Regions from separate parts of the Exiguobacterium sp. s160 genome, predicted to be linked through region 1. Evidence: predicted binding sites of a transcription regulator. Region 1 holds the regulator's gene; each other region holds the start of a gene.
The links. Region 1 encodes Rex, which represses fermentation and respiration genes when NADH is low (regulators of the CRP and FNR family bind a similar motif). Its sites were predicted from a motif close to TTGTGAAATATTTCACAA; they were not measured.

Region 1 (3,430 bases):
GTCGAGAAGGGCGTTCTCTAAGATCATCTTCGAGTCGAGGTCCAAGTGGTTCGTCGGCTCGTCCAGGATGAGGAGGTTCGGTTGCTCGAGCTTCAGCTTGGCCAACGTGAGTCGTGCGCGTTCGCCACCTGATAATTCATGGACACGCTTCATGACGTCATCGCCGCTGAAGAGGAACTGTCCGAGAAGACTCCGCACTTCTTGCTCGCGCATAAGTGGCCAGTCGTTCCAAATCTCGTCGATGACACGGTTCGCGTCCGACAAGTTCTGCTGCTCCTGATCGTAGTAGCCAATCTCGACGCCGGTCCCGTAGCGGATATCACCGGTAAGAGCGGCTTGTTGTTTCGTCAACACTTTGAGGAGGGTCGACTTCCCGACCCCGTTCGGACCGACGAGAGCGACGGATTCCCCGCGCTGTAGCTGGAAACGGAGATTTTGGGCAATCGGTTCTTCATACCCGATGGCGAGGTCACTCGCGCTCAATACATCGTTCCCGCTCTGTCGTTTGATGGAGAACGAGAGGACAGCACTGCGTTCGTCACCGTCCGGAGCATCGAGACGGTCGACTTTCTCCAGACGCTTCCGTACGCTTTGCGCCCGTTTCGTCGTCGTCGCTCGGGCGATGTTTCGCTGAATGAAGTCCTGCATTTTGGCAATCTCTTCTTGCTGCGACTCAAACTGCTTCTTCTCTTGTTCGTAGAGAGCGGCCTTCTGTTCGAGATACTTCGTGTAGTTCCCGACGAAGCGGCGGCTCCGATGACGCGATAACTCATAGACGACCGAGACGACGCGGTCGAGGAAGTAGCGGTCGTGGGAGACGATGAGGACGGCACCTTTATAGCCGCTCAAGTACTTCTCAAGCCAGGCGAGCGTCTCGATGTCCAAATGGTTCGTCGGCTCGTCCAAGATGAGCAGGTCAGGACTTTGAAGGAGCATCTTCGCCAAGGCGAGACGCGTCCGTTGTCCACCAGAGAGCGTGTCGATCCGACGCTCGAAGTCGTCCGGATAGAAGCGCATCCCGTGAAGGACCGAGCGGATCGTCGCTTCATACTGGTAACCGCCGCGCTCTTTAAACGTGTGCTGCTCTTCATCGTAAGAGGAGAGGAGACGTTCGTAAGCCGCAGCGTCATTTAGGATTCGTTTGGAGCCCATGTCAGCTTCCATGCGACGGAGCGTCTTCTCTTGCTCAATCAAGTCCGTGAAAACGGTGAGCATCTCGTTCCAGATCGTCTCGTCGGATTCGAGCCCTGAGTCTTGGGCGAGATAGCCGATGGTGACGTCTTTTGGCTTCATGATGTCCCCGGAGTCATAGTTGTATTCCCCGGCGATGACTTTCAAAAGCGTTGACTTCCCAGCCCCGTTTCGGCCGACGAGGGCGACGCGTTCGCCTTCTTGGATTTCGAGTTTGACGTTTTCTAAAATCGGCTCGACGCCGAAGGATTTGGATAAGTTATTGACTTGCAGTAGGATCAAGTGAAAAAACCCCTTTCTCTCTATTTAGTATACTGTATTTTTCAGCGATTTTAGGTATATTCGTTGAGTGGTCATGTGAATTCGTTTACAATCAAGGTGTATGAAATTCAGATTCGTTTGTAACGTGTCGTAAAAAGGAGGCTCTTTCCGTTGAGTCAAAACGAACCAAAGATTCCACAAGCGACAGCCAAACGGTTGCCACTATACTATCGATTTATTCAAAGCCTGCACGCGTCAGGTAAACAACGTGTCTCTTCAGCAGAACTGAGTGAGGCGGTCAAGGTCGATTCGGCTACGATTCGCCGTGATTTCTCGTACTTCGGTGCGCTCGGTAAAAAGGGATATGGCTATAACGTGCAGTATCTGTTAGACTTTTTCCGAAAGACACTGAATCAGGACGAGATTACGAATGTCGCCTTGGTCGGGGTCGGTCACCTTGGGACGGCATTCGTCAACTATAACTTCCTTAAAAACAATAACACACATATCGTCGTCGGGTTCGACGCAGACGAGACAAAAGTCGGCACGACGATGTCAGGCGTCCCAATTCATCACGTCGATGAGATGGAACAGATTATGAAGCAAAACAAGATTGACGTCGCCATTTTGACGGTACCTTCTGCCTATGCGCAGTCCGTCGCAGACGACTTGGTCCGTTTCGGCATCAAGGGCATCTTGAACTTCACACCGGCACGACTCACCGTACCGGACACGGTTCGCGTCCATCACATCGATTTGTCGATTGAGCTGCAGTCACTCATTTACTTTATGCAACACTATCCAACCGCTGAGGGGGTCCATCAATAATGGAATTACTAGCATCATCACTCGTCGTCGGGATTCCGGGTGGGGCGAGTCTATTCATCATCGCCATCATCGCGCTCATCATCTTCGGACCGAAGAAATTACCGGAGTTTGGTCGCGCGGCCGGACAAACGCTTCGTGAGTTCAAAAATGCAACGAACGGCATGATGAACGAGCACGACGAGAACGACAAGAAAGCTATCGAAAAGAAAGAGCAGTAAGCCATGAATCATCAACCTGATCAAGAGCGGGAACTCACCGATCACTTGACAGAGCTGCGGAGACGACTGATGCTATCTGCATTTGTCGTCTTTGCCTTCTTTTTGATGGCTTTGCCGAGTGTCAAATATGTACTCGCGTACTTGCAAGAAGATCTCGTCGAACGCGGGCTCGAACTGAACGCCTTTGGGGTCGCGGACCCGCTCATGATTTACTTGAACTTGGCGCTCATCATCGGCCTGATTGCGGCGAGCCCATTCCTACTGTATCAAGTGTGGGCGTTTGTCGCACCCGGTCTGCATCCGAATGAACGAAAAGGTACCCTTGCTTATATCCCAATCATCTTCGGATTGTTCTTGCTCGGCCTTGCGTTCGCCTACTACTGGTTATTCCCGCTCGTCCTCGATATCTCGACGGACCTCGGGCAAGACCTCGGACTCGAACAAATCATCGGGGCGAACAATTACTTCACGTTCTTGTTGCAACTGACGATTCCGTTCGGTCTATTGTTCCAATTGCCAGTCGTGACGATGTTCTTGACCCGAATTGGTGTCGTGACACCATACTTCTTATCGAAGATTCGTAAGTATGCGTACTTCGCGCTATTCGTAGTCGCGGCATTCATCACACCACCGGATTTGACGTCGCACCTTATGGTGTCATTGCCACTCTTCTTCCTATATGAAATCAGTTTATCGATTTCACGCGTCGCCTACAAAGGGGTGTTGCGCCGGGAGAAAGAAGCGATGGTGCAAGAACAGATGGATTTAATGAAACAGATGAATGAGAAATAAGCATCGTTCCGTAAATGGGACGATGCTTTTTTTGTCGTTTCAAGCTGATGTCATGCGATATGAGTAATTGAGATAATTTTCCATTTTATGTGTTACAATAAAATGAGTCGCACAGTGAAGAGGGAGACACGATGATTCGA
Region 2 (3,430 bases), on a different contig from region 1:
TAGATGCTAAGAAAAAATGATATATATGATGAGGTTTGGGGGTTTACTCATGATGACTCTTTGTTAGAAGTATGTAAACTCATAATAGCGGGTTTATCAATGTGAGAAATGCAGTCTGTAGAGTTGGAATAAGAGTAAATTTAGCAAGATCATATAGCTTTGTATCATGATGTTTATTTATACGATCAAAATTATTAAAACCATTTAAAACTTGTGAAGCCACGTAGTTAAGCAGCACATATTCCATACAGAAGGTGAAAAAATGAAAGCTCAGGAAATATTAAGAGAAATCGAAAAAATACACTACTGGGATGCGCGCGTTTTAGGATTCGATTGCCGTTATTTTGGAGATGAAGTTTTACTTATAATCGAAGAAGAAAATGAAAATTATCACCATCAGATTGAATTTTTAGGTTGTATAAAAGTAGACATATCTGCCCCACTCGACGATCGAATAGTGCCTGTAAGAGAATTAAGCAGATTACAGCTCCCCTATTTCATGCAGGATGTTAGTATTACAAGTTATGTACTTGAAGAAACAGAGGTATTTGTATGTAATCTGTTGTTCCCTCCAGCAAGCGCTGAAATTCATTTCACTAAGATAAGAATCGGAAAGGAGTATCACTGATAAATTTTACAATGTCTGAATTGCAATAGTCGACCAAGAGACAGTTAATAAATATTTATTGAACTATCATAAAATGTAGTGATTACAGAAGAACATTACAATGCAATTCATAAAATTGAGTGAGGTGTATAATATGTCATATAAATCGATACAATCGCTTTTACCTGTTAAAGAAAAGGCAATCCTGCTGGATCAGGTCGAAGGATTGAATAGATATCTTTGTATTCTACCGAACGGTGAGTTAGAAAGTCAGTTTGGAGACATAGAAGAGTTTAAAAAGCAGAGCTTTGCAGTTGTAGGTTATGAAGATGTGCTAGGAGATTTTGTAGGAGTGGACATAAAGAGTGGACAACTTTTGATTGTTAATCATGAAACGCTTCATGTAGAGGAAAGATTAAATTTAACATTTGATGAATTCATGAAAAAGGATTAATCCCTTATTTGAACGATTGGTTTCATAAACTTTGTCTTATTATTCTCCCGAAATTCGGGAGAATTTTTCTTTGTCACAAATCCGCCATATGTAAACGATTACGATGTGAACACTCTGTCAATTCCTTCTAGAGGTGATTGCCAACAGAGACTGTACAGTTTATATTGTTAATGATTTCACATATTAGAACTGATACTTTCCTATTTAATTATTCAGAAAGAAGGGTTTGTGACATGGCATCAATGGAAATCCATGCACTCGAATCATTACGGAAAAAAGCACAGGCTTCCTCGCAAATGATTCATTATCGTCCAATGGAATATTTTTTACGGGCAATGTTAGCTGGGATCTTTATCGGCTTTGCTTCAATCTTCACTTTGAAAGTCGTCAACGGTATGTATTTAGCGGAATCTCCGTTCACGACACTCATTGGGGGCTTCTCGTTCGGGATTGCGCTCGTTATGATCATCTATGGGGGAGCGGAGTTGTTCACGGGGAATACGATGTATTTCACAACGTCGACACTTCGCGGCTATACAACGCTCAGCGACACGATGCTCGTTTGGTTATTATGTTTCGTCGGGAATGCACTCGGGGGAATCCTATTCGCGTTACTACTTGCACCGACTGGTGTCATCCAAGAACTAGGGATGAACAACTGGCTGTTCTCAGTCGTCGAGGGGAAAATGCATCACACGACGGTCGAAATTTTCTTCCGTGCCATCTTCTGTAACTGGATGGTCTGTCTCGCTATTTTCTTACCGAAACAAATGAAAAATGAATTCGCTCAAATCTTCTCGATGATTTTCCTTGTCGCCGTCTTCTTCGCTTCAGGATTTGACCACGTCATCGCCAACTTCGTCTTGTTCGCCTTGACGCTCGTCGTCCCACACCCTGAGACGATCAGTATGGCAGGTGCAATCCACAACTTGATTCCTGCGACGTTCGGTAACATTATCGGCGGTGCCCTCTTCATGGGAGCGATCTATACATGGCTCAACTCAAAAGGTCTCCGTGAGGCGCAAGAATTAGAGGAAGAAGTAGAATTAAAAGTCGTGAAAGCTGCTAAATAAATGACGTTTGTCACAAATAACGTTGGGCCTTGTCTTACCGAAGACGAGGCTCTTTTTGTCGTATGCTCACAAGCAAACTGTCACAATATCGACTCGTGACCATCAAGAAAAATACGTGTCATAATCTATATATAGGATTTTTTAAAACGTTTGTTAATGTTTTTGATCCATATATAGTGAGGTGATGGGTTTTGAAATTACTGCAGTTGTATGAGAATGTCTGCGTCTTACCAGACCAAGACTTGGTACAAGAAAATGCGAATGTGGACGGAAAGTCCCCACTTGGGAAACTAGCACGACTCTCTTCAGAAGTGTCGAAAGAATTGTCGCAGACATATTTGATGTCGGAGCGCTCAAAACAGGCCGTCACTGATAACTACTTATACGTGCACGACGCCGACTATTACATCACAGGATCGACGACATGTTGTCAAATACCACTCGGTCAATTATTAAAAGATGGATTCCATACGGGGCATGGAACAATCCGTTCGCCAAAGGACATTCGCTCCGCCATGGCGCTCGCGTCCATCATCCTTCAAGCGAATCAAAATATGCAGCATGGGGGTCAAGCGTTCCCGATGTTTGACGTCGACTTGGCACCGTATGTCGAGAAGACCTATGTGCGCCAATTGAACCGACTCCAATCACTACCTGTTGAATGGGACAAGACACAATTGGAACAACTCGCAGAAGAAGAGACGATCTCGGCGACATATCAGGCGTGTGAGGCGTTCATTCATAATGCGAACTCGATGCATTCACGAGGTGGCGGGCAAGTCCCGTTCGTCTCGATCAATTACGGGACGGATACCTCAAAGTGGGGACGCATTCTCATTCGGGAGCTACTTCGTGCCACGGAACGGGGATTAGGGAATGGGGAGACCCCGATTTTTCCCATTCAAATCTTTAAAGTAAAAGAAGGCATCAACTTTCATGAAGATGACCCAAACGTTGATCTCTTTCGTGAAGCGTGTCGCGTCACAGGCAAACGGCTCTTCCCGAACTTCTCCTTCATCGATGCCCCGTTCAATGCCGCTTACTATGATGGATCGCATGAATCTGAAGTGGCGTACATGGGTTGCCGCACCAGGGTAATGGGAAATCGACACGGAGAAGAGACGTCAGTCGGTCGTGGCAATCTTTCCTTCTCCACACTCAACTTGGTGAAGATGGCACTTGTCTCTGAATCATTAACTGACTTTTACCGTATTCTTAACCGATATATCGATGTCGGCATCGAACAGTTGGTCGAGCGCTTCGAGTATCAATGCACGCGTCGCGCTGAAGAATTTC
Region 3 (3,430 bases), on a different contig from region 1:
CTTTGACGTACATCACGCGCTTGCCTGACACGTCACGACCTGACATCGCAATTAACTTTTCAGCTAAGACGTCTGGTAGACCCGTCTTCGACAATCCGACGGCGAATGCTCCGAGAAGCGCATAGCTAAGGGCGATGCTCGCTCCGCCGCCAAGACCGTCGCTGAAGGCGGTCAACGTATCGTTAAATCCGAGCCCTCCAACAAGCCCTCCGACAAGCGCAGCTAATATTAAGGACAATACAATATGCACACGACTAATGGCGAGTGCAAATAAGACGATGACTGCAAGTAATACTGCGTTCATATCCATCCAACACCTTTCACAATTTCTTTCTCTTGGTATCACTTTAATATGATAAAGACTTTTTGAAATTTAACATATGATGTGACCCTTGTCAAATCGATTATGAAAAAAAGCGATAACTCGTGAAAGTTATCGCTTACGTGTTACAGATCGACGTTGTGATACACTTGGCGAACATCTTCCAAGTCTTCGAGCACATCGATTAATTTTTCAAACTGTTCTTTCGAATCGTCATCGAGCGACACTTCGTTTTGTGGAAGCATCGTCAACTCAGCGACGGCGAACTCTTCAACCCCGGCAGACTTGAATGCAGTCTGAACGGCATGGAACGCTTCTGGCTCGGCATAGACGATGACCGTCTCATCTTCTTCGATGACGTCACGAACGTCAAGGTCGTGTTCCATCATGAGTTCAAGGACATCATCTGCCGACATTTGATTGACACCGATGACGGCTGTCGCATCAAACATGTAGGCGACCGAACCGCTGACACCCATGTTTCCTCCGTTTTTACCGAAAGCCGCACGTACTTCAGATGCTGTACGGTTCACGTTATTCGTCAACGTATCGACGATGACCATCGAACCGTTCGGTCCGAATCCTTCATAGCGAAGCTCATCGAAGTTTTCTTCGTCGCCACCTTTTGCTTTATCGATCGCGCGATCGATAATCGCACGGGGCACGTTATACGTCTTCGCACGCTCCACAACGAATTTTAATGACTGGTTCAACTCAGGATCAGGTTCCCCTTGGCGGGCGGCCACATAAATCTCGCGACCGAACTTCGCATAGACGCGACTCGTGTTCGCGTCTTTTGACGCCTTCTTCTCTTTAATGTTGTTCCATTTACGACCCATTACATGTCATCTCTCTTTCCATTTGTACGTAGATTCATTACAGATTATATAAGAAGTTGCGTGAATTGACGAGAAAAGTTTTACTCGTCGCCCTTATCCATCTTTTCAACAATCTCGGTGAGCGTCTTCAAACTGTCAATGAGGCGGTCGGTTTCATCTTCGTTTAAAAAGGCGAGACGCTCCTCAAAAAGCCTCCGGAACGAGTCTCTCCGTTCGAGTAAAATACGCTCACCTTTCTCTGTCAACTGGTTCCAAATGACACGGCGGTCCCGTTCATCCGGTACGCGTGTAATATATCCTTCATTTAACAGTTTCGTGATGAGCGGGGTAACATTGGGCGGCGCGATGGAGAGTGTTTCACTAATTCGTCCATTTGTGACAGCCCCCTCGTCCTCAATCAACATCAACAGATGGAAATGAGAGAAATTCAAGTTCGGAATTTGTGGGAAATCAGATCGACGTAGCAGTTTACGACGAATTAAAGGGATCAGTTTGACGAACTGGTCCGCAGCATCTTGTTTCGGCATAGTAGATTCACTTCCTAGTTAGGTTCTATTTTCATTATACACGAGTTAGGTGCAGTTGAACCTAAAAACGGGTTGATGTGATGATTGATACATCATCATAGAAATAGAACCGACACAATTAATGTAAGCGTTTACATTAAATTATTTATTTGTTTTCATGAAAACGTATTTGATTTTACTGAGGACACAGTTAAAAATCAAGGGCTATCAACAAATGACAAAAAAATATTGTGAAAGAGTTCACATTGTTGTCACCCACAAACTCTGAAAAACATTGTATTCTATGAATGTGAAGGAAAGCACAATCTCTTGAAAGCAGTCATCACATTGTGTCTTCCATCAAGTCAATATGTTCATTAAAAGCTCTCAATTATGAGGAGGAACCTAACATGGCAGTCAAAGAGAAAGCAAAAGTGGAAACTACGGCAGAACAAATGGTGGATACGCTCGTAGCGGGTGCACATGCCGCACTCGATACGTTGATGACGTTCGACCAAGAGAAAATCGATCAGATCGTACAAGCGATGGCGCTCGCTGGACTTGAGCAACACGTCGCACTTGCGAAACTAGCACATACAGAAACAGGTCGCGGTGTCTTTGAAGACAAGATGATCAAAAATATCTTCGCGACAGAATATATTTACAACTCACTCCGTGGAGAAAAAACAGTTGGCGTTCTTGAAGACGACGTTCAAAACGGAATCACATACATCGCAGAACCAGTCGGTGTCGTCGCTGGGGTCACACCGGTCACAAACCCAACATCGACAACGATGTTCAAAGCGATCATCGCGATCAAGACACGTAACCCAATCATCTTCGCGTTCCATCCATCCGCTCAACAGTGTTCAAGTGAAGCGGCACGTGTCCTTCGTGACGCAGCGGTAGCGGCAGGTGCTCCTGAAAACTTGATTCAATGGGTTGAAGTCCCGTCGCTCGACGCAACAAAAGCACTCATGAATCACCCAGGTGTGGCGATGGTTCTTGCGACTGGTGGGGCAGCAATGGTCAAATCAGCTTACTCGACTGGTAAACCAGCACTCGGTGTCGGACCTGGTAACGTACCGGCTTACATCGATAAGACTGCGAAAGTGAAACGTGCCATCTCAGACGTCATCCTCTCAAAAACGTTCGACAACGGTATGATTTGTGCGTCTGAACAAGCAATCATCGTCGACCAAGAAGTTTACGAAGAAGTGAAGGCAGAAATGACGGCACTCGGTTGCTACTTCTGCTCACCTGAAGAAAAAGCGAAACTCGAAACACTTGTCATTCGCACGGACACATGTGCGGTCAACCCAGAAATCGTCGGGAAGCCAGCAGCGTGGATCGCTGAAAAAGCAGGTCTCAACGTACCGGCTGATACGAAAATCTTGATCGCTGAACTTGAAACGGTCGGCGCAACTGAACTTCTTTCTCATGAAAAGTTGAGCCCGGTTCTCGGTGCTTATAAAGTACAGTCACGTGAAGAAGGATTCGCCATCGCTGAAAAAATGCTCGAAATCGGTGGTCTCGGTCACACAGCGGTCATCCACTCAACAGATGACGATGCGATCCTTGACTTCGGTCTTCGCATGAAAGCTTGCCGTATCATCGTCAACTCACCTTCAGCACACGGTGGAATCGGTGACCTTTATAACGAAATGACACCATCCCTCACGCTCGGCTGTGGGTCATATGGTAAAAACTCCGTCTCAGAAAACGTGACGGCGAAACATCTACTCAACGTGAAAAAGGTGGCG

Region 2: the regulator Rex is predicted to act here: its motif matches at 1,226-1,243, upstream of KNO86_RS01355 (formate/nitrite transporter family protein).
Region 3: the regulator Rex is predicted to act here: its motif matches at 1,917-1,934, upstream of adhE (bifunctional acetaldehyde-CoA/alcohol dehydrogenase).

Annotation. Positions count from the first base shown of each region.
Region 1 is NZ_JACSKK010000009.1:74,433-77,862, reverse strand. Features, by position in the region: gene KNO86_RS13375 (ABC-F family ATP-binding cassette domain-containing protein) at 1-1,473, opposite strand, end outside; gene KNO86_RS13370 (redox-sensing transcriptional repressor Rex) at 1,624-2,280, shown strand; gene tatA (twin-arginine translocase TatA/TatE family subunit) at 2,280-2,498, shown strand; gene tatC (twin-arginine translocase subunit TatC) at 2,502-3,290, shown strand.
Region 2 is NZ_JACSKK010000001.1:255,238-258,667, forward strand. Features, by position in the region: gene KNO86_RS01345 (hypothetical protein) at 263-628, shown strand; gene KNO86_RS01350 (hypothetical protein) at 762-1,061, shown strand; gene KNO86_RS01355 (formate/nitrite transporter family protein) at 1,304-2,134, shown strand; gene KNO86_RS01360 (anaerobic ribonucleoside triphosphate reductase) at 2,326-3,430, shown strand, end outside.
Region 3 is NZ_JACSKK010000001.1:298,598-302,027, forward strand. Features, by position in the region: gene KNO86_RS01550 (Na+/H+ antiporter family protein) at 1-304, opposite strand, end outside; gene KNO86_RS01555 (YebC/PmpR family DNA-binding transcriptional regulator) at 448-1,161, opposite strand; gene KNO86_RS01560 (MarR family winged helix-turn-helix transcriptional regulator) at 1,242-1,688, opposite strand; gene adhE (bifunctional acetaldehyde-CoA/alcohol dehydrogenase) at 2,078-3,430, shown strand, end outside.